2 regions of the Pseudarthrobacter sp. MM222 genome follow, and region 2 is predicted to be linked to the other one. Evidence: riboswitches for the same ligand, from Rfam matches in the RefSeq annotation. Region 2 holds a riboswitch; the other holds the start of a gene.
What was found. A riboswitch is a leader RNA that binds a small molecule or an ion and turns the genes downstream of it on or off. The one in region 2 is predicted to bind S-adenosylmethionine.
Positions count from the first base shown of each region.

Region 1: it holds a riboswitch for S-adenosylmethionine, as region 2 does, so the genes downstream of both, metX (homoserine O-acetyltransferase MetX) here and OM977_RS18415 (DUF1737 domain-containing protein) in region 2, are expected to answer to the same signal.

Region 1 is NZ_OX352321.1:1,376,975-1,391,381, forward strand. It holds gene OM977_RS06195 (bifunctional o-acetylhomoserine/o-acetylserine sulfhydrylase) at 1-973, shown strand, start outside; SAM riboswitch class IV at 1,089-1,204, shown strand; gene metX (homoserine O-acetyltransferase MetX) at 1,215-2,390, shown strand; gene OM977_RS06205 (MFS transporter) at 2,593-3,975, shown strand; gene OM977_RS06210 (LysR family transcriptional regulator) at 4,092-5,030, opposite strand; gene mmsB (3-hydroxyisobutyrate dehydrogenase) at 5,166-6,068, shown strand; gene OM977_RS06220 (CoA-acylating methylmalonate-semialdehyde dehydrogenase) at 6,117-7,601, shown strand; gene OM977_RS06225 (SHOCT domain-containing protein) at 7,604-8,155, opposite strand; gene OM977_RS06230 (winged helix DNA-binding domain-containing protein) at 8,234-9,337, opposite strand; gene OM977_RS06235 (SGNH/GDSL hydrolase family protein) at 9,363-10,238, opposite strand; gene OM977_RS06240 (alpha/beta hydrolase) at 10,322-10,972, shown strand; gene OM977_RS06245 (RNA-binding S4 domain-containing protein) at 11,007-11,243, opposite strand; gene OM977_RS06250 (DMT family transporter) at 11,277-12,245, shown strand; gene OM977_RS06255 (glycine--tRNA ligase) at 12,413-13,798, shown strand; gene OM977_RS06260 (GNAT family N-acetyltransferase) at 13,801-14,407, shown strand, end outside.
Region 2 is NZ_OX352321.1:4,008,188-4,022,594, reverse strand. It holds gene OM977_RS18445 (ABC transporter ATP-binding protein) at 1-210, shown strand, start outside; gene OM977_RS18440 (energy-coupling factor transporter transmembrane component T family protein) at 207-1,010, shown strand; gene OM977_RS18435 (UDP-N-acetylglucosamine 1-carboxyvinyltransferase) at 1,143-2,666, shown strand; gene OM977_RS18430 (glutamate--cysteine ligase 2) at 2,793-3,974, shown strand; gene OM977_RS18425 (O-succinylhomoserine sulfhydrylase) at 4,063-5,271, opposite strand; gene OM977_RS18420 (rhodanese-like domain-containing protein) at 5,272-5,682, opposite strand; gene OM977_RS18415 (DUF1737 domain-containing protein) at 5,679-5,927, opposite strand; SAM riboswitch class IV at 6,019-6,134, opposite strand; gene OM977_RS18410 (ATP-grasp domain-containing protein) at 6,786-7,733, shown strand; gene OM977_RS18405 (glycosyltransferase) at 7,738-8,826, shown strand; gene OM977_RS18400 (aminodeoxychorismate lyase) at 8,843-9,808, opposite strand; gene cls (cardiolipin synthase) at 9,902-11,377, shown strand; gene pabB (aminodeoxychorismate synthase component I) at 11,385-13,520, opposite strand; gene OM977_RS18385 (low molecular weight protein-tyrosine-phosphatase) at 13,517-14,077, opposite strand; gene OM977_RS18380 (LysE family transporter) at 14,242-14,407, opposite strand, start outside.

The DNA of each region.
Region 1 (14,407 bases), 1.7 Mb from region 2:
CAACCTGCTGGCGCATACCCTGAAGAAATTCGGCATCTCCGTGACGTTCGTGCAGGATCCGGACAACCTGGAGCAGTGGCGCGATGCGGTCCGGCCCAACACCAAACTGTTCTTCGGCGAGGTAGTCTCCAACCCGCGCCAGGACGTCCTGGACATCGAGGGAGTTTCTGCCGTGGCCCACGAGGCCGGCGTGCCGCTGATCGTGGACAACACCCTCTCCACGCCCTACCTGATCCGCCCGATCGAATGGGGCGCGGACATCGTGGTGCACTCCGCCACCAAGTATCTCGGCGGCCACGGCGCCGCGATCGCGGGCGTCATCGTTGACTCCGGCAACTTCGACTTCGGGGCGGAGCCGGAGCGGTTCCCGGGATTCAACACCCCGGACCCCACCTACAACGGCATCGTCTACGCACGTGACCTCGGCAAGGACGGTGCGCTCGGCGCAAACCTCTCCTACATCCTCAAAGCGCGCGTCCAGCTGCTGCGCGACCTGGGCTCCGCCGTCTCCCCGTTCAACGCCTTCCTCATCGCCCAGGGCATTGAGACCCTGAGCCTGCGGGTGGAACGCCACGTTGCCAACGCCACCAAGGTCGCCGAATGGCTCGAAGCCCGGGCCGACGTCGAATCGGTCGCCTACGCGGGGCTGCCGTCCAGCCCCTGGTATGAGCGCGGCCGCAAGTACGGGCCCAAAGGCACCGGCGCCGTGGTCTCGTTCATCGTCGCCGGGGGAGCGGAGGCCGGCCAGCGCTTCGTCGATGCCCTCGAGCTGCACTCCCACGTGGCGAACATCGGCGATGTGCGCTCGCTGGTCATCCACCCGGCCTCCACCACCCACAGCCAGCTGTCGCCGGAACAGCAGACCATCGCCGGCGTCCATCCGGGCCTGGTACGGCTTTCCGTGGGACTCGAGCACATCGACGACATCCTCGCCGACCTCGACGCCGGCTTCCGCGCTGCCAAGGGCGACTGATCCGCCAGTTTCCGGTGCCCCGGCCGCGCGCCGGGGCACCGGAAACCACGGCCTGCAGTCACATAGCCGTCACAATCTTCGCCACAACGGCGCTCCGTTTCGTAGACTCGAGGCAGGTCATGAGTGCCAGCGACAGCCCCGGCTTGCTGGCCGGCAACCCTCCTTTTGCGGCGGGGTGCCCCGGGTGAAGACCTGGCCTGCCGGTCTGCCGACGGCGGGCAAGCGCGAAGTGAGGTCCCACATGACGATTGCCGTCACCCGCAAGGGTGCACCCCTAAGCACCACCGCCGCCCCGCCAGCCACCGGCCCAGCAACGCCGGCAGGTCCTGGCGTTCCTGACGGGACGGTGCAATACGTCCCGATCGGTGACCTTGACCTCGAGTCCGGATCCCGGCTGCCCGATGTCACCCTTGCCTATGAAACCTGGGGGACGCTCAACGCGGACCGCTCCAATGCGGTGCTGATCGAGCATGCGCTTACCGGCGACACCCACGTCACCCGCGGCGCCAGCGAAGAGCCCGGCTGGTGGGAACAGCTCGCCGGCCCCGGCGCCCCCGTGGACACCGAGCGGTACTTCGTGGTCTCGATCAACATCCTGGGCGGCTGCTACGGCTCCACTGGGCCCTCCACGCCCGCTCCGGACGGAAAGCCCTGGGGCTCCCGCTTCCCGCTGGTGACCCTGCGCGACACCACGGCTGCCGAAGCCCGGCTCGCCGATGCCCTCGGCATCCGGAGCTGGTACGCGGTCCTGGGCGGATCTCTCGGCGGCGCCCGAGCCCTGGAGTGGGCCGTGACCTTCCCGGAACGGGTCCGGCGCTGCGCCGTGATTTCCATCGGGGCCAGCAGCACCGCCGAACAGATCGCTTTCGCCCAGGCCCAGACGCTCGCGATCCGCCAGGATCCCGGCTTCAACGGCGGGGACTACTACGGCGGCCCGGGACCCGAGGCCGGCCTTGCCCTGGCGCGGCGCATCGCGCACATTACCTACCGCTCCGCGGCCGAGCTGGACGGACGCTTCGGCCGGAATGCCCAGGAATCAGAGGCCCCGCTGCAGGCCGGGTCGCTGGCCGGCCGGGGCCGCTACCAGGTGGAAAGCTACCTGGACCACCAGGGCAACAAACTCGTCCGGCGTTTCGACGCGAACAGCTACATCGCCATCACCGAGGCCCTCATGAGCCACGACATCAGCCGCGGCCGCGGGGCGCTCGAGGAGGCCCTGGCGCCGTCGACGGCGGAATTCCTGGTGGCAGCCGTGGACTCGGACCGGCTCTATTTCCCGGCCCAGTCCCGCGCCCTCGCGGACGCCCTGCCCGGAACCGTGGACGTGCACGTGATCCAGGCGCCGATCGGTCATGACGGCTTCCTGACCGAGATCGGCCAGCTCAGCGGACAGCTCCGGGAAAACTTCTTCGGCTGATCCGTCCGCTAAAAACGGGCATCGTCTTGACCCGAACGTCCACTGCCTGTGCGTTTTTGCAGACGCGCTCTGCACTAATGGCCGTTGAGACGGAGGCCGGGAGCGCCCATACTCATTGAGAATGATGCCGCGTGTCACAAATCACAGGCGTCCTCCTCCCACTGGTCAATAGGGTGTCGACGGCGACACCAAAGGAGTCGAAATGAGTACGCACAACGCAGCCGCCAGGCGCCCGGAAGAGCCCGACGTCAAATCGTCCGGCCTGAAGAAGGTGGTGACGGCGTCCATGGCCGGCACCGTCGTGGAATGGTATGAGTTCTTCCTCTATGCCTCCGCCGCCACCCTCGTCTTCGGCAAGCTGTTTTTCCCGAATTCCGGCACGGAGCTGGACGGCATCATTGCCGCCTTCGTGACGTACGCTGTCGGCTTCGTGGCCCGCCCCATCGGCGGCATCGTCTTCGGCCACTTCGGCGACAAGTTCGGGCGCAAGCAGCTCCTCCAGCTCAGCATCATCCTGGTGGGCGTCGCGACCTTCGCGATGGGCTGCCTGCCGACGTTCCAGCAGATCGGCTACTGGGCTCCGGCCCTGCTCGTCTTCCTGCGCTTCGTCCAGGGCTTCGCCGTCGGCGGCGAATGGGGCGGCGCCGTCCTCCTGGTCGCCGAGCACAGCCCGAGCAAGTCCCGCGGGTTCTGGTCCTCCTGGCCGCAGTCCGCCGTTCCGATGGGCAACCTGCTCGCGACCGGTGTGCTGTTCGTCCTGTCCTCCACATTGTCCTCGGCCGACTTCCTCAGCTGGGGCTGGCGCGTAGCGTTCTGGCTCTCCGCCGTGATCGTGATCGTCGGCTACTACATCCGCACCAAGGTCCAGGACGCCCCGATCTTCCTGGAAGCCCGCAAGGAAGTTGTCGTTGAGAACAAGGGCTACGGCGTCGCCGAGGTCTTCCGCCGCTACCCCCGCGGCGTCTTCACCGCCATGGGCCTGCGCTTCGCAGAAAACATCCTCTACTACCTCGTGGTGACCTTCTCGATCACCTACCTGAAGATCATCGTCCAGACCGACACGTCCCGGATCCTGCTGCTCCTGCTGGTCGCTCACGCCATCCACTTCTGCGCCATTCCGCTGGTCGGCAAGCTCTCCGATAGCCTTGGCCGCAAGCCGGTGTACATGGCCGGTGCGCTCCTCGGAGCAACGTGGGGCTTCTTCGCCTTCCCGATGATGGACACCAAGAACGACCTCATCATCCTGGCCGCCATCACCATCGGCCTGCTGTTCCACTCGCTCATGTACGCCGGGCAGCCGGCGCTGATGGCCGAGATGTTCCCGACCCGGATGCGCTACTCCGGTGTCTCGCTCGGCTACCAGGTGACCTCGATCGTGGCCGGCTCGCTGGCTCCGATCATCGCCACCGCCCTGCTGAGCCAGTACAAGTCCTCCACCCCGGTGGCCGTCTACCTGCTGATCGCCTGCGCCATCACGGCCGTCGCGGTGTTCTTCCTCAAGGAAACCCGCGGTATCTCGCTCCACGACGTCGACGCCGCCGATGCCCAGGGCACCGCGGACCTGCTGGCCTCCGGAAAGAAATAACGGGCAAAAATATCAGGCAAGAAGTAACCGCTAAGAAGTAACCGCAACAGCCCCTGTCCCTGCTCCGCGGGGACAGGGGCTCTTGCGTGTTTGGCGGCAGATTTCGTCCGTGCTCCTCAGCCGGCCAGCACTGCCTGGCGTTCGCTGATCTCGATCCGGACCGCCTCGATCACGGCCTGCACAGGGGCGGAGCGCAGCGACTCCGAGCGAGCCACCGCCCAGATGGGAAGCTGGCGCTGGAAGTCGTCGGGCAGGACCGGCAGGAAGTCCGGGTTCCCCACCACCAGGAAATTCGGCAGCAGCCCGATGCCCGCGCCGCGCCGGACGGCCTCGAGCTGGGCGAAGATGCTGGTGGCCTGGAAACTGGAGCGCGGCACCGGGAGCTGGGTCGAGCGGTGGCCGAGTTCCGCGACCTGGAGCGAAGACTCAACGTAGGAGACAAAACCGTGCTGCCGGACGTCGTCGAGCGTGAGCGGCAGACCGCGCTCCCTGGCATACTGCGGGCTGGCGTAGAGCCTCAGAAAGTAGTTGCTCAGGAAAATGGTTTGCGCGTTGGTCACGTCCAGGTTCCCCACCACCACTTCAAGGTCCACTCCCGAGCGGTTCTGGCTGGCCTTGCGGGTGGCGCTGAGCATCTCCACGTTGAGCAGCGGGTGGTCCTGCTGCAGGCGCACGAGCGCCGGAGCGACGAAGGCCGCGCCGAAGCCGTCGGGCGTCGCGATCCGGACCAGGCCCGCCAGCAGATCCCCGGTCCGGGCGATGGTGCTGGACAGCGCCCCCAGCGTCCCCTCGATGGCTTCCGCCGCGGCAACCGCCTGGCTGCCGAGCTCTGTCAGCTCCCAGCCGTGCGGGCTCCGCTCCAGGGTGCGCCCGCCGAGCTGCTTGTCCAGGGCGAGGATGCGCCGGGAGATGGTGGTGTGAGTGGTGCCCAGGGTTTCCGCGACCGCATTGAACCGGCCCAGCCGTGCGACGGTCAAAAGGATCAGCAGGTCATCGGGGCTCGGAAGCCGCCTAGCGTCCACGAAATTCTCCTCCGCTGGCTCATGTGCATCCATGCACATGCCATCTGTAGTTTTTTGCCTTGATTGCACTGTAACAGGATGTGATGCTGGACACGGAAACATCCGGCGCCGAGGCCGGATGGCGCGCACTGCGCAAAGCAACAGCAGCAAAGCAAAGGAGCTTATGCCATGGCAGTAATCGCTTGGATCGGACTGGGGAACATGGGCGGGTCCATGTCGGTGAATCTGGCGAAGGCCGGGCATGAGGTCCGGGGCTTCGACCTCAACGCCGAGGCCCTCGCCGCTGCCGAAGCCGGCGGCGTCAAGCCTGCCGGCAGCATCGCCGCGGCCGTCCAGGGCGCCGACGTCGTCTTCACGATGCTGCCCAAGGGCGAGCACGCCCGCGCCGTGTACCTCGGCGAGGACGGCGTCCTGGCCCACGCGGACACCCGCACGCTCCTGGTGGACTCCTCCACGATTGATATCGCCTCGGCCCAGGCGCTGCACGACGCCGCGGCTGCCGCAGGCTTCCGCTTCGTCGATGCTCCGGTATCCGGCGGCATGAGCGGAGCGAAGGCCGCCACCCTGACCTTCATGATCGGCGGCGAGGCAGGCGCCGTCGCCGAGGCCACCGAATACATCCGTCCAATGGCGGCGAACATCATCCCGACCGGCGGCGCCACCACCGGCCAGGCCGCGAAGATCTGCAACAACCTCATGCTCTTCATCAACCTGGCCTCGACCGCGGAGGGTGCCGTCCTGGCGGACCGCCTCGGACTCGACAAGCAGGTTTTCTGGGACATCGCCTCCGTGTCCTCCGGCGACAGCTGGGCCCTGCGCACCTGGTACCCGGTGGCCGGCGTCGTGCCGACCGCCGCATCCAACAACGACTTTGCCCCGACCTTCACCACGGAGCTGGCCAACAAGGACATCGGACTGGCCATCAGCGCCGCCCGTGACACCGGCACTCCGCTGGAGATCGGCGAGCACGTCCAGCAGCTGTTCCAGCGCCTCATCGACTCCGGCGAATCCGGCAAGGACTGCTCGATGATCATCAAACTCATCGACGGCTCCCTCGAGTCCGCCAAGTAGCCTCCCCAGCACGCTCACCACCTGCACCACACGAAAGAGACCCACCCCATGGAACGTATTCCGCACTTCATCAACGGCGCCCTGATTTCCGACGCCGACCGCTTCGGCCCGGTCTTCAATCCGGCCACCGGCGAGCAGGAAAAAGAGGTCGCCCTGGCCTCGGCCGCCCGCGTCGAGGAGGCCATCCAGGCCGCCCGCGCCGCCCTGCCGGCGTGGCGCGCCACGAGCCTGGCCAAGCGCACCAACATCTTCTTCAAGGTCCGCGAACTGCTGCTGCAGCGCCGCCCCGAACTGGCGGCCCTGCTGACCAGCGAACACGGCAAGGTCCTCTCCGACGCCGAGGGCGAGATCACCCGCGGCCTGGAGAACATCGAGTTCGCCACCGGCCTGTCCCACATGCTCAAGGGCGAACGCTCCGAGCAGGTCGCCGGCGGCGTCGACGTCCACTCGGTCCGCCAGCCGGTCGGCGTCGTCGCCTGCATCACGCCGTTCAACTTCCCGGCCATGGTGCCGTTGTGGATGATCGGCAGCGCCCTGGCCTGCGGCAACACCGTGCTGCTCAAGCCCAGTGAAAAGGACCCCTCCTCCGCCATCTTCATCGCCCAGGTCTTTGCCGAAGCCGGCCTGCCGGCCGGTGTGCTCAACGTGGTGCACGGGGACAAGGAAGCCGTGGACGTGCTCCTGGAGCACCCGGACGTCAAGGCCATCAGCTTCGTCGGCTCGACGCCGATCGCCCAGTCCATCTACAAGCGCGCCGCCGACCACGGCAAGCGCGTGCAGGCCCTCGGCGGAGCCAAGAACCACATGGTGGTCCTGCCCGATGCGGACCTGAACATGGCCGCCGACGCCGCCGTCTCCGCCGCCTATGGGTCCGCGGGGGAGCGCTGCATGGCGGTCAGCGTGCTCGTCGCCGTCGGCAACATCGCCGACGAACTCGTGGACGCCATCACCACCCGGATGGCGACGCTGAAGATCGGCCCTGGCACCGACCCGGCCTCGCAGATGGGTCCGCTCATCACGGCCGAGCACCGCGACAAGGTGGCCTCGTACGTCGCCGGCGCCGCCAGCGAAGGCGCCACCGTGGTGGTGGACGGCCGGGACCAGGAGTTCGACTCCAACGGCTTCTTCATCGGCGTCAGCCTGATCGACCACGTCAAGCCGGGCATGAAGGTCTACGACGACGAGATCTTCGGTCCCGTGCTCTCGGTGGTCCGCGCCGATACCTACGCTGACGCGGTCCGGCTCGTCAACGACAACGAGTTCGGCAACGGCGTGGCGATCTTCACCCGCGACGGCGGCGCGGCCCGGCAGTTCGAGTTCGACGTCGAGGCGGGCATGGTGGGCGTCAACGTGCCGATCCCGGTGCCGGTGGGTACCTTCTCCTTCGGCGGCTGGAAGAACTCGCTCTTCGGCGACACGCACATGTATGGCCCGGAGAGCATCCGCTTCTACACCCGCGGCAAGGTTGTCACCACCCGCTGGCCGGACCCGTCCACTTCGGTGATCGACCTCGGCTTCCCGCAGGTCGACTGAGGCTAGCCCTTCATGATCTCCGCCCGCTGGGCCATGTAATCCTCCATGGTCAGTTCACCGTCGCTGTACCGCTGGTCCAGTTCCGCCAGTTTCCGCGCGCGGAAGCCCTGCGGGGCGGACGGCGGCGGGGGCACCGGCGGGCCGGGCTGCTGCTGGCCGGGCTGGGGCCGGTTGGCCGGGTACTCCGGGCTGTCCTCGTAGGGGACGGGGGACTGATAGCCCTGCTGCGGGTAGAGGGGCTGTCCGGGGTAGGGCTGGCCGGGGAACTGTTCGCCCGGGTACGGCTGATTCGCCGGCGGCATGGGCTGTTGCGGGGCACCCAGTTGGCCGAAGCCACCGTAATAGTCCCGCTGGGTGAAGCCGTCCCGGGGCTGCTTGTTCTGCTGGCCGGGGTCATTGCCGGAGTTGTCTCCGGGGATTTGACCGAACTTCCCCAGGAACCCGCCGGGCGTGCCCTGGTTCTGGTTCCTGCCGCGCATGGATTTCCGGTACAGGCGCAACGCCATCGGGACCAGGAAGGACAGAACGATGAGCCAGAAGAACAAATTGTTCACGGTACGGCGCCTTTCAGAAGGTGTCCTCCCAGCTTAAGCCCGGACCGGTCCCGGACCACCCGCGTTCCGCGCAGGGCGTTACAGCCGGACAGCCGGTATCCCCAGGAAGCCGCCGTAGGCCGCGACCAGCCGGCTGAGCTCGTGCTCGTCACCGGGATGGTGGTTGGAGTCCAGCCGGACGTCGAGTTCGCACCGTCCCCGGACGATGTTGTGCCGCCACACCCCGGCGAGCCGGCCGTTCCGCAGGACCAGATGCAGGGGCCCGCCGGCAACTGGCACCAACGGTACCGGGCCGCCGAGGAAGTGCCGCGTCTTCGAATATCCCATCACGTATTCGTCGTAACACTGGATCAGGTCAAGGCGACCCGGCCGGTTCACGCCCCCGGCGTCCGCACGGCCGCTGAAGCAGCAGGCGACGCCGTCGATCATTGCCGTTGCGAGTGCTTCGGGCGCCATCTCCCGGGCGAGCTGCAGCCCGGTCCGAACGTCCGACAGTGTCAGTCGGGACCAGTCGGCGCAGTCCTTCTCGGTCGCCGGGCCGCGGCTGGTGAAGTAACGGCGGGCCAGCTCCGCGAGCGCCCGCGGCCGCTCCATCAGGCCGGCCGGTGCGGCGGGGACCCGTTCGTCAAAGAGCGCATATGTTTGCTTCAGCGCGCCGCCGGCGCTGCGCACGGGGGAACCGCTGACCAGGACGCCGCTGGCCTCGGCAAACATGATCCGGTAGGCGAGTTCCAGGCCTTCAGCGCCGAAACCGGCCCTGCGGAGTGCAGCCGCGAGCTGCTCCCGCGTTTTGTGCGCGCCGCCCGCCACTGCGCCGGCCAGGACGTCGCTGCTCCTGGCCGCGTTGGCGGCGTCGACTCCGGTCCGGCGGTACGTCGCGGCGTTGGCCTGATGCACGCGGGGGCCAGAGAGGGCCAGGAGCCAGCGCAGATCGTGCCGGTGCACGAAGTGCCAGGTGGGCCGCAGGATGTGGGTGCGCAGGATGGTGCCCTCGGACACCGCCTCTTCGACCCCGGCGGCGGAGCCGCCAGCGGTGCGCTGTGCCAGCGTCCAGCGCGCGTACGCGAACTCCTGGGCCTGCACCGCGAGCAGGTTCTGCAGCGCTTCCTCCGCCGTCGCGGCGAACGGCTCGCGCAGCTGCTGCCCGCGGAGCCGCAGCCGCACGACGTCGTCGGCGTCCATCGTTGCCAGCCGCAGCCTCAGGCGGTCAGGACCGCACCGGTTCCTGGGCGCCGGGCGGGCCTTCGCCCGAGCCCAGCGGCACCCCGGGACCGAAGACCGGGCCCGGCAGGGGGCGCTTGGCGGTGATGCCGTCGCCGGATGACCGGTGCCGCAGGCGCCGGACCACCCACGGCACAAAGTGTTCACGGGCCCAGACCAGGTCCCCGCTGCGGGCTTCGCGCCAGCTGCGGGGCGGAAGCGGCTTGGGGGACAGCGGCTCCAGGGTGTGCTGGACATTCAGCGAATCGAGCACCATGGCCGCGATCGTGTGGTGTCCCAGCGGCGAGAAATGCAGCCGGTCCGGATCCCACATCCGGGAATCGTTCAGCTGCCGCAGGGACCACATGTCCGCGATCACGGCGTCGTGCCGTGCGGCGACGGTGCGGAGGTTCTCGTTGTAGATGGCCACCTTGCTGCGGATCCGCCCCAGCACGGAAGAGCCCGTGTCCGGGCCGTTGAAGAGGACCACCGTGGCGCCGGCCAGGCTCAGGATCTGCACTACCGAGTCCAGCTTCTCCGCCAGCGCGTCCGGATCGCCGCCGGGCCGGATCAGGTCGTTCCCGCCGGCGGACAGGGTGACGAGGTCCGGCCGGAGGGACAGGCAGTGGGCCAGCTGCTGGTCGACGATCTGCTGCAGGAGCCGGCCACGGACGGCCAGGTTGGCGTAGGCAAAGCCTTCGTGGCCGCGGCTCAGTTCCTCAGCCACGCGGTCCGCCCAGCCCCGGTGTCCGCCCGGGCTCTCCGGTTCGGGATCGCCGATGCCCTCGGTAAAGGAGTCACCCATGGCCACGTACCGGCTCCACGGGTGGCTGACCGTGTCATCTGATGGATTGTCCATGCCCTCGGATTCGCTCACCTTCATATCCTGCACTCTTCCCGCAAAGCTACGCCACCGTTGCTTGTTACTGGCAGGTAAAGGGAGGAACGAACTGCAAGAATGGACCCATGACTCAAGCCGCTGCCTTTCCCGCGCCCGTTGTCCTGTGGTCCCAGCCCGAGGAGGAGCGCGCCGGCAAGCCGCTGCTCGTCCTGCTGCACGGCTACGGGGCCAACGAACAGGACCTGCTCAGCCTGGCGGACATGCTTCCCCGGGACTTCGCGGTGGCCTCCGTGCGCGCCCCCCTCGTCTCCGGCCCCGGCTTCACCTGGTTCCCGCTGACGGCCTCCATCGAATATTCGCTCGACGCCGTCAAAACCGCTTCCGGGTATGCGCTGGACTGGATCGACTCCGTCAAGGCCAACCACCCCTCGGTGACGCTGCTGGGCTTCTCGATGGGCATGGCCATGGCGACCACGCTGCTGCGGCAGCGTCCCGCGGACTTCGCCGCCGTCGTCGGGCTGTCCGGATTTGCCGTCGACGCCAATTCGGACCCGAGCTTCCGGGACGCCGAACTCGACGGGACCGTGCCGATGTTCTGGGGCCGCGACCAGCAGGATCCGGTGATCACGCCGGACAAGATCGACTTCACCATGGGCTGGGTGCGGAAGCACGTCAAGCTGACCAAGGTGCTCTACACCGGAATGTGGCATGGCATCAACCAGCAGGAAGTTGGCCATGTCTCCGAGTTCCTCACCCACGAGGTGCTGAACAAGTAGGGCGCCAGGGGCCCGGCCACCAGGCGCCGGGACCCTAGGCGCCCGCGGGGGTGCTGATCCGGACGGTACGGCGATTCACGGTCACCGTGTCACCGTGGTGGAGTTGACGGCCGCGGCGGTCATCGATCTCACCGTTGACCTTGACGAGCCCGCCTTTGATCAGCTCCGCCGCCTCCACGCCGTCCTCGACCAGGTTTGCCAGCTTCAGCAGCTGACCCAGCCGGATCATGTCGTCGCGGATGGGGATTTCTTCAATTTCCGGGTTGCTCATACAAGCAATGATGCCCGACGTAAGGGAACACCAATGACCCACGCCCCCCGACTGCCCCTCGTCGCCGGCCTGCCGCTGGCCGTCGCGGCCGGCCTCCTCATCCCCGTCCAGGGCAGGATCAACGGCGCGCTGGGCGTGGCGCTCGCGGACGGCATCGCCGCGGCCGTGGTCAGTTTCACCACGGGGCTGCTGCTGATCACCGCGGTCTCGCTGCTGCTGCCGAAAGGCCGGGCCGGCCTGGCGCGGATCCTGCCGGCCGTCCGGAACCGGGAGTTCCCGCCGTACTACGTCCTCGCCGGCTGCATCGGAGCGTTCTTCGTGTTCACGCAGTCCTTCACCGTCGGCCTGCTCGGTGTCGCCCTGTTTACCGTGGCGGCCGTGACCGGCCAGACGCTGAGCGGGCTGCTGGTCGACCGGATGGGGATCGGCCCGGCCGGTAAGAAACCGATCACCGGCATCCGGGTACTGGGCAGCATCCTGACCGTCGCCGCCGTCGCCTGGGCCGTATCCCCGCGGCTCGGCGGAACGGGTCCGGAGCTCCTGCAGCTGCTCGCCCCCGTGCTGCTGCCCGTGCTCGCCGGCTTCCTGATGAGCTTCCAGCAGGCCATGAACGGCACGGCGACGGTCCACTACGGCACCCCGATCACCGCCACCCTGGTGAACTTTGTCTCCGGCACGACCCTGCTGTGGCTTGCCTGGCTGGTCAAGCTCGCGGTGGCCGGCGCCGGCAATCCGCTGCCGGGGCAGTGGTGGTATTACCTCGGCGGGCCGATGGGTTGCGTCTTCATCGGCGTGGGCGCCCTGCTGGTGCGCAGCCTGGGCGTGCTGGTGACCGGACTCGGCATGATTTCCGGCCAGCTGCTCGGCTCGCTCGGGCTGGACCTGGCCTTTCCCGCGCCCGGCACCGTGGTGGCGCTGCCAACGGTGCTGGGAACCATGTTGACCCTCGCCGCCATCATCCTGGCCACCCTGCCCTGGCCAAAGGGGGCCCTGAAGCGTTGACCCCGGCGGCCCGGTAGGCTGGTAGGCGCAGCTTCCTGCACGCAAACACCTGTGCTTTTTCGTTGGCGCACTGTTTTGCGTTTTAGTGCCCCGTCCGGCAACCAGCCGGGGTTCCGGGGCTGAGACCGCGGACCGCACCCAGCGGCCCTGTAGAAAGTGGAGTTCCCATGGCAGCAAAATCCGTCCTCGACCAGATCATTTCCCTCGCCAAGCGCAGGGGTTTCGTATTCCAGGCCGGTGAAATCTATGGTGGCTCACGTTCTGCCTGGGACTACGGACCCCTGGGCGCCGAGCTCAAGGAAAACATCAAGCGCCAGTGGTGGCAGTCGGTGGTCCGCGGCCGCGAAGACGTCGTAGGACTGGACTCCTCCGTCATCCTGCCCCGCCAGGTCTGGGAAGCCTCCGGCCACGTCGAGGTCTTCTCCGACCCGCTGGTCGAGTGCCTCTCCTGCCACAAGCGCTACCGCGCGGACCACCTCCTGGAGGAATTCGAGGAGAAGAAGGGCCGCCCCGCCGAGAACGGCCTCAAGGACATCGCCTGCGCCAACTGCGGCACCCGCGGCGAATGGACCGAGCCGCAGGAATTCTCCGGCCTGCTCAAGACCTACCTCGGACCCGTTGCCAGCGACGAGGGCCTGCACTACCTGCGCCCGGAAACCGCCCAGGGCATCTTCGTCAACTTCAGCAACGTGCTGACCACTTCCCGCAAGAAGCCGCCGTTCGGCATCGGCCAGATCGGCAAGTCCTTCCGCAACGAGATCACCCCGGGCAACTTCATCTTCCGCACCCGCGAGTTCGAGCAGATGGAAATGGAGTTCTTCGTCGAGCCCGGCACGGATGAGCAGTGGCACGAGTACTGGATGAAGGAGCGCATGTCCTGGTACACCGGCCTGGGCATCCGCGACGAGAACCTGCGGTTCTTCGAACACCCGCTGGACAAGCTCAGCCACTACTCCAAGGGCACCACCGACATCGAATACCGCTTCGGCTTCCAGGGCTCGGAGTGGGGCGAGCTCGAAGGCATCGCCAACCGCACCGACTTCGACCTCTCCACGCACGCCAAGGCCTCCGGAACCGACCTCAGCTACTTCAACCAGGCCACCAACGAGCGCTACACGCCGTACGTGATCGAACCCGCCGCCGGCCTGACACGGTCCTTCATGGCCTTCATGATCGACGCCTACACCGAGGATGAGGCACCCAACGCCAAGGGCGGCGTGGACATCCGCACCGTGCTCAAGCTCGATCCGCGCCTGGCGCCGGTCAAGGCAGCCGTGCTGCCGCTGAGCCGCAACGAGGACCTTTCGCCGAAGGCCAAGGACCTCGCCGCCCAGCTGCGCAAGAACTGGAACATCGAGTTCGACGACGCCGGCGCCATCGGCCGCCGCTACCGCCGCCAGGACGAGATCGGCACCCCGTTCTGCATCACGGTGGACTTCGAAACGCTCGACGACCAGGCCGTGACCATCCGCGAACGCGACACCATGAGCCAGGAGCGCGTCTCCCTGGACAAGGTGGAAGGCTACCTCGCCGCCCGGTTGATCGGCGCCTGACCATGGCCGTCGAATACCGCGAGTGGCGCGAGGGCGATGACCTTGCCCTGCTGGAAATCTGGGGCGACCCCGAAACCGTCCAGGCCGGACAGTTCCGCGGCACCCTGGCGCCCTCGGGCAACTCGCCGTGGCGCCGCTGCATCGTGGCCGAGGACGTCGTGGACGGCGTGGCCATTCCGGTCGCCGCCGGCGTCGTCCACGAGGCCTCGCTGCACCCGGAACGGCTGTGGGCCTACATCGAAGTCGACCGGCAGCACCGCCGTGCGGGCATCGGCTCGACCCTGCTGACCATGCTCCGGCACGAAGCCGAGCAGTCGCCGTCGGGCGTTACCCGGCTACGGTGCAAGGTGGAGCCGGGCACGCCCGGCGCTGCCTTCGCCGCGGCGGCCGGCTTGGCCCCGATCCAGCGCTCCCGCCTCATCGTGGTGGAGCCGGGAGCCCTGAAGCTGCCCGTCTTCGGCGACGGGTCCGAGGCCGCGGCCGCCGAGCAGGTCGAGGACCTCGCGACCGGGTCGGTGGAGCTCAGTGACGTCGTGGGCCGGTACTACACGGTCGCCCACGCCTGGGACAGCCCCGGGGACCTGAGCATCGCCACCGTCCAGCGGTTGT
Region 2 (14,407 bases):
CCGCAGGTGCTGGTGCTGGACGAGCCCACCTTCGGCCAGGATGCCAACACCTGGTCCGAACTCGCCTCCTTCCTCTCCGAACTCCTCGACGCCGGCACCGCCGTTGTGTCCGTCACGCACGACGCGGAATTCAGTGCCGTGCTCGGCGGCACCGAACTCAGCCTCAACACCCCGGACCGCCGGGGCACGGATCCGGTGAAGGCGCCATGAGGGATGCTTTGAGCCTGCGCGGCAACCATGCGCTGCTGACCCGGGCGAACCCTCTGGCCAAGTTCGCGGCCGTCGTCCTGATCACGCTGGTGCTGGCGCTGTCCATTGACTGGGTTTCCGCCTCGGTGGCGCTGGCCTGCGAGGTGGCTCTGTTCCCGCTCGCAGGGCTCAGCCTGGCGCTGCTGTGGCAACGCGGCTGGCCGCTGGTCCTGGCGGCGGCACTGGGCGGCTGGAGCACCGCCATCCTGGCGCCGGACAGCGGCCGGATACTGCTCGACGCCGGTATCTGGTCCATCAGCGAAGGTTCCCTTGAACTCGGGCTGGGGTTCCTGCTCCGCGGGCTGGCGATCGCGCTGCCCGCGGTTCTGCTGATGAGCTGCACGGACCCCACGGACCTGGCCGACGCGCTGGCGCAGAACGCGAAACTGCCGCACCGCTTCGTCCTGGGCACGCTGGCCGCGATGCGGCTTGTCGGGATCATGGCCGAGGAATGGCAGACCATCGGGATGGCGCGGCGCGCCCGCGGTGTGGGCTCGCGGGGCAACCCCTACCAGCGCCTCCGCTCCACGCTCGGGCAGAGCTTCGGCCTCCTTGTGCAGGCCATCCGACGCGCCTCCCGGCTGGCTGTCACCATGGAAGCACGCGGCTTCGGCGGCGCCGAACGGACCTGGGCCCGGCCCTCGACCTTCAGCGGCATGGACCTGTGGGTGCTGCTGGGCGGTGCCGGGATCGCCGCGGGCGCCGTGACCGCGGCCTTGGCGGCCGGGACTTGGAACCTCGTCTTCCTTACTCCGCAGTAGCCAGCATCCGGCCCTCTCCGCCGGACACGGTGCGTCGCTTGTTTATCGCACAGCATGGATATTCCTGTGAGCTAATCCGCACTTCTGCGGCATCTGCCTACCTTGATAGCTCATCCGTGATATTTTTTGGGTATGACTCAAGAAACTGCTGAACACGTAGGCGCCCTCCTGCGGGATGCCCGCGGCCAGAAGGGCTGGACCCAAGGGCAGCTCGCCGCCGAGCTGGGCACCAGCCAGAGTGCGATTGCCCGGATGGAACAAGGGAAGCAAAACCTGAGCCTGAAAATGATCCAGCGGCTGGAATCCATCTTCGGCCGCAGCATCGTCAAGGTTGGCCGCCCGCAGATGACCCACCTGCGGGTCGAGGGCGGCCGCACGCTGTCCGGATCGGTGGATGTCAACAGCAGCAAGAACGCCGGCGTCGCCCTGTTGTGCGCCAGCCTGATCAACCGCGGCACCACGACGCTGCGCCGGCTGGCCCGGATCGAGGAGGTCAATCGGATCGTTGAAGTGCTGACCAGCATCGGCGTCGAATGCACCTGGCTCAACGCGAACGATCTGCAGATCCGCCGCCCCGCCGTGCTGGACCTTGATTCCATGGACGTGGAGGCAGCCCGCCGGACCCGCAGCGTCATCATGCTGCTCGGCCCGCTGCTGGACGAATCCAGCGAATACCGCCTGCCGTACGCTGGCGGCTGTGACCTCGGCACCCGCACCGTTCAGCCCCACATGCAGGCTCTTCGCCAGTTCGGTCTCAGCGTGGAGGCGACCTCCGGGTTCTACGTGGTGCAGGCGCCGTCGTCGGACGGGAACGACCGGTCCTTCGTGCTGAGCGAACGCGGGGACACCGTCACCGAGAACGCGATCATGGCCGCGGCCCACCGCCGCGGCACCACCATCATCCGCAATGCCAGCCCCAACTACATGGTGCAGGATCTGTGCTTCTACCTTCAGATGCTCGGCGTGGAGATCCAGGGTGTGGGAACCACCACCCTGAAAATCACCGGCCTGCCCTCCGTCGACGCCGACGTCGAGTACTTCCCCTCCGAGGATCCGATCGAGGCGATGAGCCTGATCACCGCCGGCATCGTGACCAACTCGGAAGTCACCATCCGCCGTGTCCCCATAGAGTTCATGGAGATCGAGCTCGCGACGCTTGAACAGATGGGCCAGCGTCTCGAGGTGTCGGGCGAATACCTGGCCCGCAACGGCCGCACCCGGCTGGTGGATGTGACCACCAAGCCCTCGGAATTGCGGGCACCGGAGGACAAAATCCACCCTATGCCGTTCCCCGGCCTCAACATCGACAACCTGCCCTTCTTCGCGGTCATTGCGGCCAACGCCACCGGCCAGACCATGATCCACGACTGGGTGTACGAGAACCGGGCGATCTACCTGACTGAGCTGAACAAACTCGGCGCCCAGGTGCAGCTGCTGGATCCGCACCGGATCTACGTCAACGGCCCGACCAAGTGGCGGGCGGCCGAAGTGGGCTGCCCACCGGCACTCCGCCCCGCAGCCTGCCTGCTGCTCGCGATGCTCGCCGCCCGAGGCGTCTCGGAGCTGCGCAACATCTACGTGATCGAGCGCGGCTACGAGGATCTGGCCGAGCGGCTCAACACTATTGGCGCCAAGATCGAGTACTTCCAGGACTGAGACGATCCTGGAAGTGGCGGTTCTCCGGACCCGTGCCGAGGGGCTCCGCAAGGGTCGCTCCGCGGGCGCGGAGAGACCCCGTTCGGGGGTAGCGCGTTTCCGCAGGTCCTGACGCACAATAGATTCATGCGCACCTTTGGTGTCGAGGAAGAACTCTTGATCGTGGACCCGGAAACGGGGATGCCGCTGGCCTTGGCGGACGTCATCCTGCCCGGCCTGCTCCCGCCGGCGCCGGAAACCGGGCGGGTGGTCGCAACTCAGCGGCCGGTCCACGAGGACGCCGGTTTCAGCTTTGAACTCAAGCTGGAGCAGATCGAAACCCAGACGCCGCCCTGTCTGGACTACACCGAGTTGCTCCGGCAGCTCCGGCAGGGCCGCTCCCTCGCGGATCAGGCCGCCCGGGCGCACGGCGCCCGCGTCGCGGCGCTGGCCACGTCGCCCCGCGGCTCTGCAACGCACACCACGCCCTCGCCGCGTTATGTCACGATGCAGGAACGCTTCGGGCTCACGGTCCGGAACCAGCTCACCTGCGGCTTCCACGTGCACACCTTCGTGGAGTCCGCCGAGGAGGGTGTGGCGGTGATGGACCGGATCCGCGACAAGCTGGCCGTACTGATAGCCCTCAGCGCCAATTCCCCGTACTGGAACGGTGCGGAGACCGGGTTTGAGAGCTACCGTACACAGGCCTGGAACCGCTGGCCTGGCTCGGGTCCCACGATGATCTTCGGCAGCCTGCCCGTCTACCGGCGGGTCGTGACCCGGCTGGTGGAGAGCGGTGTGCTGCTGGACGAGGGGATGATCTACTTCGACGCCCGGCTGTGCCGGCACCACCCCACGGTGGAGGTCCGGGTCGCCGACGTCTGCCTCCGGGCCGAGGACGCGGGGCTGATTGCCGTGCTGGTGCGCGCCCTGGTCGAGTCCGCCGGCCGGGAGTGGGCCGACGGTGTGGAGCCGGCCCCGGTGCCGACGTTGTTGCTCCGGATGGCCGCCTGGCAGGCCAGCAACTGCGGGCTTCGCGGCCAGCTGCTGGACTTCGGAACGTTCCTGCCGACCCCCGCTGCCCAGGTGGTCCAAGCGTTCGTGGACTATCTGGCCCCGGTGCTGGCCGAGCAGGGCGAGCTCGAACTGGTCCGCGAGGGGATCGCGCGGATCGTCGCGGAGGGGACCGGGTCCCAGCTGCAGCGCCAGCCGTTCAAACACGGCGGGCTTGTGGCCGTCGTCGACCGCGCCGTCCAGGTGACCACGCAGGGCACGGAACCCTCGCACCGCACCCACCAGCCGTCGCTGCGGCGGGTCCGCCGGGTCTGAGCGCGAAGCCGCCGCCGAGATGACAGTTCGCGGCAGTTCCGCGTGCAAACACTGCCGCGAACTGTCATCCCGCGGACGGGAAGACGCCCTAGACCTGCTTGAGCGCTTGGCCGAGGTCGCGGATCAGGTCGTCGACGTCTTCCAGGCCCACGGAGAGCCGCACCACCCCGTCGCTGAGACCAATCGCCGCGCGGCCCTCCGGACCCATGGCGCGGTGCGTCGTCGTGGCCGGATGGGTGATGAGGGACTTGGCATCGCCCAGGTTGTTGGAGATGTCGATGATCCGAAGCGCATCCAGCAGCGCGAACGCTGCCTCCTTGGCGGAGCGCCCCGGGGAAGGCGACAGCTCCAACGTCAGCACGGTGCCGCCGGCCTTCATCTGCTTCGCCGCCAGCTCGTACTGCGGGTGGGACGGCAGCAGCGGGTACAACACCGCTTTCACTGCGGGTTGCACCTCGAGCCATTCGGCCAGCCGCAGCGCCGATGCCGAGGAGTGGTTCACTCTCAAGGCCATGGTCTCCAGGCCCTTTGTGAGCACCCAGGCGTTGAAGGCCGAAAGCGCCGGGCCGGTGTGCCGCATGAGCTGCTTGACCGGACCGTCAATGAACTCCTTGGTGCCGAGGATCGCGCCGCCGAGCACCCGTCCCTGGCCGTCGATGTGCTTCGTGCCGGAGTACACCACCACGTCGGCGCCGAGATCCCCGCAGCGCTGCAGCAGCGGAGTGGCAAAGACGTTGTCGACGACGACGGTCGCGCCCGCGGCGTGCGCCAGCTCGCTCACGGCCGCGATGTCCACGATCTCCTGCATCGGGTTCGACGGCGACTCGAAGAAGACCGCCGTCGTCGGCTCCGACAACGCCGAACGCCACTGTTCCAGATCCGGCCCGTCGACGAAAACGGTCTCCACGCCCCAGCGCGGCAGGATCTCATTGAGGATTACAAAGCAGGAACCGAACAAAGAGCGCGCAGCGACCACACGGTCGCCGGCGCCGAGCAAGGCGCCGAGCGCGGTGAACACGGCGGACATGCCGGACGCCGTCGCAAAGCACGCCTCGGTGCCTTCAAGCAGACGGAGCCGTTCCTGGAAGGTCGCGACCGACGGGTTGCCGTACCGGGAGTACACGAACCGCTCGTCCTCGCCGGTGAAGGCCCGCTCGGCGGCGGCTGCGGATTCGTAGACGAAGCCCGAGTTGAGGAAGATCGGCTCGGTGGTTTCCTGGAAGCCGGTACGGTCGAGACCGCCGCGGACAGCCTGGGTTTCAGCGCTCCAGGCGGCGGCGTCGGGATTGAAAGTCACTTAGTTCTTCCCGAGGTTGGTGGGCAGGCCGCGGTTCTTCCAGCCGTTGACGCTCCGTTCGCCGTACTGGTCCGGGGCGCCTTCGAAGCCCTCAAGGACGTTGTAGGAGACGAAGCCGGCCTCCGTGGCGGCGTTCGCGGCGGCGATGGAGCGGACACCGGAACGGCAGAGGAACACGAGTTCGGTCCCGTCGGCCTCCGGGGCCTGCTGCTTCAGCTGTTCAATGAAGTGCGAATTGGGGATGCCTCCGGTCAGGTTCCACTGGATGAACAGCGGATCGTTCTCCGTGCCTTTGGTGTCCGGGATGCCGATGTGGGCCCACTCGGACTCCGTGCGGACGTCAACCAGGATGGCGCCTGCTTCGAGCTTCTCCCACGCCTCCTGGGGGCTGAGGTCTCCGGCGTAGCTCACGCGTGGCCCCCGATGGTCTCTTCGTAGCCGAAACCGTCGATTTCGAGGCCTTCCACCGCATCGGCGACGGCGGCGTCCGCACTGGCAATCGCGGCCGGCAGCACAACGGCCTGGGCCACAATGACGGTGCTGCCGTTGAATGTGGCGGACGGGCTGCCGTGCAGCACGTATCCCTCGGCCAGTGCGGTGGAAACGCGCTCACAGAAGGAGCGGTCGTCGGGTCCGGTGAAGAGGCGGTAGGCCAGTCTTTCCGCGGCGCCGGGAACGGCCGGGGAGGGGGCAGTTGCTGTCTCCGGGACAGCGGGGGCGGAAGCGTCGGGCACGACGGGGCTCCTTCTTTCACGCTTGCAGCTCGAATGGTCGATATGCCGAGTATTCACCTGAGGCACCCCGCCGCGAAGAGGGAGGGTTGCCGACCGGCCAGTCAGGGCTTGGCGCCGGTTCTCATTACTCTCCAAAAACGTAACACCTGCTGCGCCCGGGCGCACCGCCGTCGTCGTCATGTTCCGTAACCGGCGCGTGCCTCCACCCGGCCCGGACGCCGGCGCGCAGCGATGCAGCCGGTGTCCGTCCGGGGTGTCCGCGCCGACCGGTGGACATGCCCTTCGGCCGAGCGGGACCAGCGCGGGACATGCCCTCCCTTGGGCGGCAGGGATGGACCTGTAGCCACTATGTCCATCCTTAGGCGCGGCCGCGGGGCATGCTCTGCGGTGGAGCGGGACCAGCGCGGGACATGCCCTCTCTTGGGCGGGAGGGAAGGACATATAGCCACTATGTCCTTCCTTAGGCGCGGCCGCGGGGCATGCTCTGCGGCGGAGCGGGACCAGCGCGGGACATGCCCATTCTTCGCGGTGCAAGCGCGCCTCGAGCGGACCCTCTGGGTAGCCGGGAGCCGAATTCGCGTATCGCGAGTGCGCCCAACGTGGGCGCCTGAGCCAGTTCCGAGTATCGGCTACTCGGGCCTTGTGATAGGGCGCTCGCTTTTACTTGTAACGAGGCTGCCGCACCCCGGCGGCCTCAGGGTGCAAGCCGCCGCTCATGAGGGGTGTCGCGCAGGGTTATGACACGCCCCGGATGCCGTCTCAGAATTGAATGGAGAAACCGTGAAACCCCGCGTCCTGATCACCGGTGCCGGCGGACGTGCCGGCCGCGCGCTAGCCGTGCAGTTGAAGTCCAGAGACATCCCATTCCTCGGAGCCGACGTCCGCGAACTGCCGGCCGGAGCGGGCTTCACCGCCGTCCGCGTACCCCCGGCCACCGATCCGGAAATGGTCCCGGTGCTGCGGCGCCTCGTCGCCCGCGAGGGCATCAATCTCGTCATTCCGACGGCCAGGGCGGAACTTACTCACCTCTCGGCCGCCCGCGCCGGTTTCGGACGGGACGTCCGCGTCATCATCGGGGACCCTGGACCCGTGGCACTGGCCAACGACAAGCTCTTCACTGCCTGGCAGCTCCGTTCGGCCGGCGTCCCGGTTCCGCGCTTCGGCGTTCCCGGTGATTTCGCCGACGCCGACGATGCCATGGCGGCGCTGGACGGCCCCGTGGTGGTCAAGCCGAGGGTTTTTCGCGGCAGTGATTCCGTGATCTTCATCGACGGTAGCCGGCACGTCGACTGGGCAGCGCTGCCCGACGGCCAAGTTCTCCAGGAATACATTCCCGGTACGGAATATCTGTCCATGGTCTTTGGCACCCCCGCCCACAACGGAACCGCTCCGTTCGTGATCGTGACAGAACGGACAGCATCGGCAGGGGGAAACCCGGTAACGGCGCCGGGATCCGTCCGCAGGGCCGAGGCCGGAGAGGCAATGGACGTCGGCAACCTTGGGATGGCCGCCGTCCGTTCGCTGGGACTGACGGGCCCCGTTGAGCTGACGGTCCGACGCCGGGACGACGGGACCCCGGTAGTACTGGACGTAAACGCCCGCTTCGGCGCCAGCAGCGAATCCGCACCGGAACTGCTCGATGCCGTCCTGGCTTCCTTCAATCTCCCGTCTTTCAACCCCGCCTCGTTCCGGCAGGGCAGCGGGGCCTTCGCCTATGCCGTGGTCTGACGTAATGGACCCCGGCACGCCGCTTTTCCTGCTGCTCATCACGGGCCTGCCGATCGCTGTCTTTGGCCTCGTCCAGCTGCTTGCGCTGCCGTTGGCCTTGGGCTTGGAACTGCGTGCAGCCAGCCGCCGGCGCCAGGGAGCTCCGACCCTGTGGGATGAATGGCCAAGCGTGTCGATCGTTGTTCCGGCCTGCAATGCGGGCACCGTCATCGACAATTGCCTCCGGTCCATCGCACGAACCCGGTACGCCCGGTATGAGGTCGTCCTCGTCGACGACGGCTCCACGGACGGCACTGCGGAACTGATGGCCTCCTGGGCAGCGGGGGATCCCCGGATCAAAGTCCTGCGGCAGCCCGGTGGAGGAGAGGCAGCTGCCCGGAATCTGGGCGCCCGGCACGCGGCGGGCGACATCCTGATGTTTGTCGACGCTGATGCGACCTTTTCCCGGTCCACCGTCGACCGCATGCTTCAGGGCTTTGAGGACCGGCGCACCGGGGCCGTCTATGGCGACGACTGGCCGGCCCGCTGGAACCAACTAGGCCCGGGCGGGCTGCTGGCTTCGATCAGTTCTCTTGGCACCGCCATAACCCGGCGGGCATTGGCCGCCGTCGGGGGACTCCCGGTCCTTCCCGGCCGCCTCGAGGCGTTCCCCAGCAAAGTCCTGGCCGAGATCGGGCCGTTCCGGGAGGGCGAGGCAGGCTCGGAGCTGGAGCTTGCCTGGCGCGTGCGTGCAGCCGGCTACCGTGTCGCCTTCGCGCCGCGGGCCGGGATCCAGGCCGCGTGTCCGTCGACTCTGCGGGACCTCTGGCGGCTGCGCTCCCGCCGGGCGCTGCACCTGCTGACGGCCCACGGCTGCATGACCGGCACCCTGTGGACGGGATTTGTGCTGCGCCACCAGTGGCTCGCGGCGCTCGTCCCGGTTTATTCCATATTCACGGCCTTGCTCTTGCTCGCCGGGCTGGCGCGGCACGTCCGGCGCCCGGCTGGACGCCCGGCTGGGCGCCGGGGCAAGCAAAGCCTCCCTGCGTCAGTGAGTTCCGGCGCGGCCCGGGACGACGACGCCTGGCGGGCGCTCCGGGAGGCCTGGGCCTGAGTGCGCCGGGAGCCGGCTACTCGATGGTGGCGTAGAGCGCATTCAACTCTGCCGTAAGCTGCTTCCGCAGCTCCGGAGTGCCGATCTCCTTGCCGTCAATATGGTTGACCGGGGCCAGCAGCCTGATGCTTGAGATGAGCCACACGGCGTCGGCGTCAAGCAGGTCCTTCGGCTCCAGCGGCCCGTAGCCCAGCTCCCAGCCAGCCGCCTTGGCCGCGGTGAACAAGGCGCCCTGGGAGGTTCCGGGCAGAATTCCGCTGTCCAGCTGGGGTGTGATGAGCCGGCGGATCGTGCGGACGCCGCCCTGGCCGTCGTCGGACGTTTCCAGGTGCGCCAGCAGGACTGTCGACGTCGGACCCTCAAGGACACGCCCGTCCGCCGAGATGAAGATGACATCGTCCGCGCCCTGATGGTGGGCGTAGCGCAGCGCGGCCATGTTGACTGCGTAGGAGAGGGTCTTGGCGCCGAGCAGCAGCCACGGTGCGCGCTCGCCGATCTCACTGTCGTAGCCGCGGTCCAGAAGCAGGACGTCGATCCCGGTCTCGCGCTGGCGGCGGCCGGCGGCGCCGGGCGCGGAGGCCTGCACCCAGCAGGTGGGCCTGCCCTCGCCTTCCACCCCGCGCGTCACGAGGAGTTTCACCACCAGCTCGTCGGCCGGGGCAGGGGCCTCCGCCGTGTCCGGAGCCTGCGGGCCCCGGAACTCGCGGATCGCTGTCTCAATGGCACGCCGCCATTGGTCCTCCGCCGGAATGTCGAGCTCCAGAACCCGCGCGGAGCCGGCCAGCCGGTCCAGATGGGCCTGGAGCTTGCGGGGCCGGCCGCCGACGGCAAGCAGCGACTCGAACACGCCGTCGCCGCGGGTCGCGCCCTGGTCGGTGGCCATCAACTGCGGCTTGGACGCGTCAGCGACCCGGCCGCCTTCAAGCTCGGGGTCCAGAAACACCAGCACAGCGGCGGGGCCGGCAACAGAGGCAGAAGTCATGGTTTCAGCTTAGTGCGGCGCGGGCCGCGATAGGATTTGAAGATTGCCCGTTCCGGAAATGCTCCGCGGGTCTGGAACATGAGGGGTTCGCCTGTGCTGTGGCCATTTCCGCTGGTGGGAACGCTCCCGTCCTGGGCGGTCCTCATCCTGACCTTCATCGACTTTGCGATCCGGGTGCTGGCCCTCGGCATCATCCCAGGAAACCGCCGTCCCACCACCGCCATGGCGTGGCTGCTGGGCATCTTCTTCGTCCCCGCCGTGGGCCTGGTGCTGTTCCTGCTCTTCGGGAACTTCCGCCTTTCCCGCAAGCGCCGCGCCCAGCAGGAAGCCGTGAACATGCGCGTCCGGGAAGGGACACTGGAACTGGCCAGCCTGGAGAGCCATTACGACGGGCCGGAGTGGGTGGCTTCCGCCGCGGAGCTGAACAAGACCCTGGGCTCGCTCCCGATGGTGGACGGCAACAAGGTGGAGCTGTTGCCGGGTTACCCGGATTCCATCAGAGCGATGGCGGCGGCCGTCCGCGAGGCCAAGGACTTCGTCAACGCGGAGTTCTACATCATGAGCACGGACCATGTGACCGACGAACTGCTCACCGCCCTGGAGGACGCCGCCGAGCGCGGCGTCGAAGTCCGCGTCCTGTTCGACCACCTCGGCACGTTGCGGATCAAGGGCTATAGCAAACTCATCGCCCGGCTCAAGGCCAGCAAGATCAGCTGGCGGCCCATGCTGCCGCTGCGGCCGGCGCGCGGGCAGTGGCGCCGTCCTGACCTGCGCAACCATCGCAAGATCATGGTGATCGACGGCGAGGTCGCCTTCACCGGTTCGCAGAACCTTATCGAGCCCTCCTATAACAACCCGCGGCACCGCAAGGTGGGCCGCGAGTGGGTGGAGCTGATGGCCTGCCTGCGCGGCCCGATCGTCACCACCCTCAATGTGGTTTTCGCCACCGACTGGCTCAACGAAACCGACGAGTCGCTCGAGCACCAGCTGGGGCACCGGCCCGAGCTGCACGCCGGCGACATCACCGCCCAGGTGGTTCCCAGCGGTCCCGGCTTCATCACCGAGAACAACCTGCGGCTCTTCAATACGCTGATTTATTCGGCGCAGCATAAGGTCTCGATCTGCAGTCCGTATTTCGTTCCCGACGACTCGTTGCTCTACGCAGTGACGACGGCGGCACAGCGGGGCGTCGACGTCGAATTGTTCGTCTCGGAAAAAGGCGACCAGTTCCTGGTCCACCATGCCCAGCAGTCGTACTACGAGGCCCTTTTGGAGGCCGGGGTGCGGATCTACCTTTACAAGGCCCCGTTCGTGCTGCATGCGAAGCACTTCACGATCGACGACGAAGTAGCGGTGCTGGGCTCGAGCAACATGGACATGCGCTCCTTCTCGCTGAACCTGGAGGTCTCGGTGATGCTGCTGGGCGAGGATATCGTCCAGAGGCTCCGCGCGGTGGAGGACACATACCGTGACATCTCGCACGAGCTGGTCCTCGAGGACTGGATGAAGCGTCCGATGCTGGTCAAATACGTGGACAACGTGGCACGGCTGACGGCGACGCTGCAGTAACTCGCCGTTAGGAATCGCCGGCCCGTCCGGCCGGGAATTCGGCGCCGACCGCGGAGAGCACACCAAACGCCTTTGTCCGGATCTCCTCGTATTCCTCCTCCGGAGAGGAATCCGCCGTGATCGCGCCGCCGACGCCGAGACTCAGCCGGGTTCCGCCGACCCCGTCGGCGGATTCATGAATCACGAGGGTACGGATCGCCACGGCGAGGTCGGTGGCGCCGTTCAGCGAGAAGTAGCCGATCGCCCCCGAGTACACGCCCCGGGCGGCGCCTTCCAGCCGGTCCAGGATGGCCATGGTGCTGACCTTCGGCGCGCCCGTCATCGACCCCGCCGGGAAGCAGGCCGCCACGGCTTCCGCCCGCGGCAGTCCGGGCCGAAGCCGCGCATCGATGGTGCTGACCATCTGGTGGACGGTGGCGTAGCTTTCAATCGTGCAGAGCCGGCTGACGGACACGGATCCGGGTACAGCGAAATGGCTCAGGTCATTGCGCAGTAGGTCCACGATCATGATGTTTTCGGCGCGGTCCTTTGCTGAGGCTTCCAGTTCCTGCCTCAGCGCCGCGTCCCGTAAAGGGTCAGTGTCCCGTCGCCGGGTGCCCTTGATCGGCTCGGCCCGCATGCCGCCGTCGGCCGAAATCCGCAGGAAGCGCTCCGGCGAAGTGCTGGCCACGCTGAGTTCTCCGAAACGCAGGTAGCTGGCGAACGGCGCCGGATTGCGCCGCCGGAGCGCTTGGTACGCCTGCCAGGGGTCCAGGCCGCCGGCCGGGACGCGCGCCGTCAGGGCCGTGGTGAGGCAGACCTCGTAGCTGTTGCCTTCGGTGATCTGGTACTGCGCGTCGGCGATCTTGGTCTTGTAGGCGAGTTCCGAGTCCCGCGCGGTGAAGTCCGGCCCGGCAGGCCGTTCGACGGCGGCAGCTCGGCCGGCCTGCGCAGGCACCGCCCCGGTTTGCGACCGGGACTGGGCCCCGGACTGAGCCACGGCCAACCGGGCCGCGGCCAGCCACTCCTCGGTGTCGGCGGTGTCCAGGGCGAGAAGCCACACCGTGCGCTCCAGATGGTCCAGCACGACGGCACGTCCGGCGAAAAGCAGGCAGGCGTCGGGGGTATCCGAGGGAACGTCGCTTCCGCCGGTCTCGCGTTTGAGTTCGTAGCCGAGATAACCCAGCCAGCCCAGCGCGAACTCGCCCGGGTAGCCCTCGGGGGCGCGGAGCGCATTGCGCCCCCAGGCGCCGTCGAGCCAGCGGAAAAATGGTCCCTCGGTTCGGACAGTGGCGTTTCCGACGCTAACGGTGGTTTCGCCCGAGCTGTGCCGGACCGTCTGGCCGAACCGGCCGCCGTCGTCCGCCAGGATGCTGAACCGGCTCCTTTCGGCCGCGCCGTGGGGGTCTGCGCCGTCCGGGTCCATGCGACGTGCACCGGGCGCATCCCGTGATTCCGGCGGGAGGGAGGAGTCCAGCCATACTGCGTTGGCAGAGCGGCCGAAAAGTCGCTCGAACAGCACGACGGCGTCCGGCGCCGCGTCGATCCGTTCCGTCCGGAGCTGCAGCCCGCGGCGGGCCGCGAGTTCCGGCATGAGCACCGGGGCCAGCGCGGGCAGGTACTGGAGGGATTCCAGCACCTCCGCCGGGGCGGCACCGTCCGCGAGGTTGACCACCCGGACGTCGGCGTGGGCCGGGACGTCATCCGCGGCCAGCCATTCCTGCTCCTGGGCGGCCCACTGATCCCAGTAGGGTTCGTAGCTGGCACCGTCACGCTGCATTGCCCGGCTGCGGCGGTCCTGTTCCGGAGAGTCCGCCCAGATCACGGCGGTCAGGAACGGGCGGGCGGCTTCGGCCGCTGCGCCCACGCCTTCCACCAGGACAATTTCGGCGGGCTGGGTGGTGCGGGTTTCGCCGTCGTAGTGGCGGTTCCAGTCCCAGCTGACCCATTCGGCAGGGTTGCCGTGCTGCAGCGGCTGCAGGACCGTGGAGACGTAGCGTTCTATGCCTGCCGCGAGGCCGTTCCAGCCAGGATAGATATCCTCCAGATGGAAGAGCGAGACCTTGTGATGCTCCCGCAGCCGCGCGGCGAGTTCGATTGCCAGGGTGGTTTTTCCTGCGCCGGACCGGCCGTCGATGGCAATGATCACGGGTGCGGGGGTCATGAAATAGAGCGTACCCGCTGTTCGGGACGCTGCCCTTGCAGCGGGCCCTGGTGGGCCAGCTGGGCGCGGACGTGCTCAACGATGCCGGGCAAGGCGGCATGGATCAGGTTCCAGGTCGTCTCGAAGTCCGTGTGTCCGCCGTACCAGGGGTCCTCGATGCCCTGGTCCAGGAGGTCCTTGCCCGCTACTGCCGGATCGAAGCTGCGCAGCATCCGGATCTTGGACAGCGACGCTTGGTCCGGTGCCGCCTGCCGCAGCCAGCCGTAGTGGTCTACGTCCAGGGCCAGGATCAGCTGGTAGCTCTGAAACCATTCGGACCGCCATTCCCGGGCGAGGTGGCGGTTTGATGAAATGCCATGGGCCAGCAGCGCCCGGGCTGCGCGGGGATCGATCGGCCGGCCTACCTCATAGGCTGTCGTTCCGGCCGAGTCCACTGCGGCCGCGGCTAGCCCCTCCGCGGCGAAAACCTCCGCGAGCATCAGCGCGGCCATCGGGGACCGGCAGATGTTTCCGGTGCAGACCGCGATGATCCGGTACTGGCTCGACAATGAGGTCATGCTGCTAAGCATGAACGATCCGGGCACTTCTTGGCTAGCGGCAATTACGGCGATGTTACAAGGGTGTCATTTACGGTGTCACGTTTGTCATTTAGAGGAGGCGAGGCGGGCAGCCGCTGGGGACGCTGGCGGGGAGGCGTCGAGGCCCGACCCCTCGGGCGGATTCAGTGGAGCAGGGCCAGCAGAACACCGACCGCAACGAACAAGGCACCAAAAGTCCGGTTGAGGACCATCTGACCGCGGGCGTCGCGGGTGAACCGCTGGAAGGTCGTGGCTGCTGCGGCGAAAAAGAGCCACATGACGAGGACGTCGATCACTACGACGGTGGCG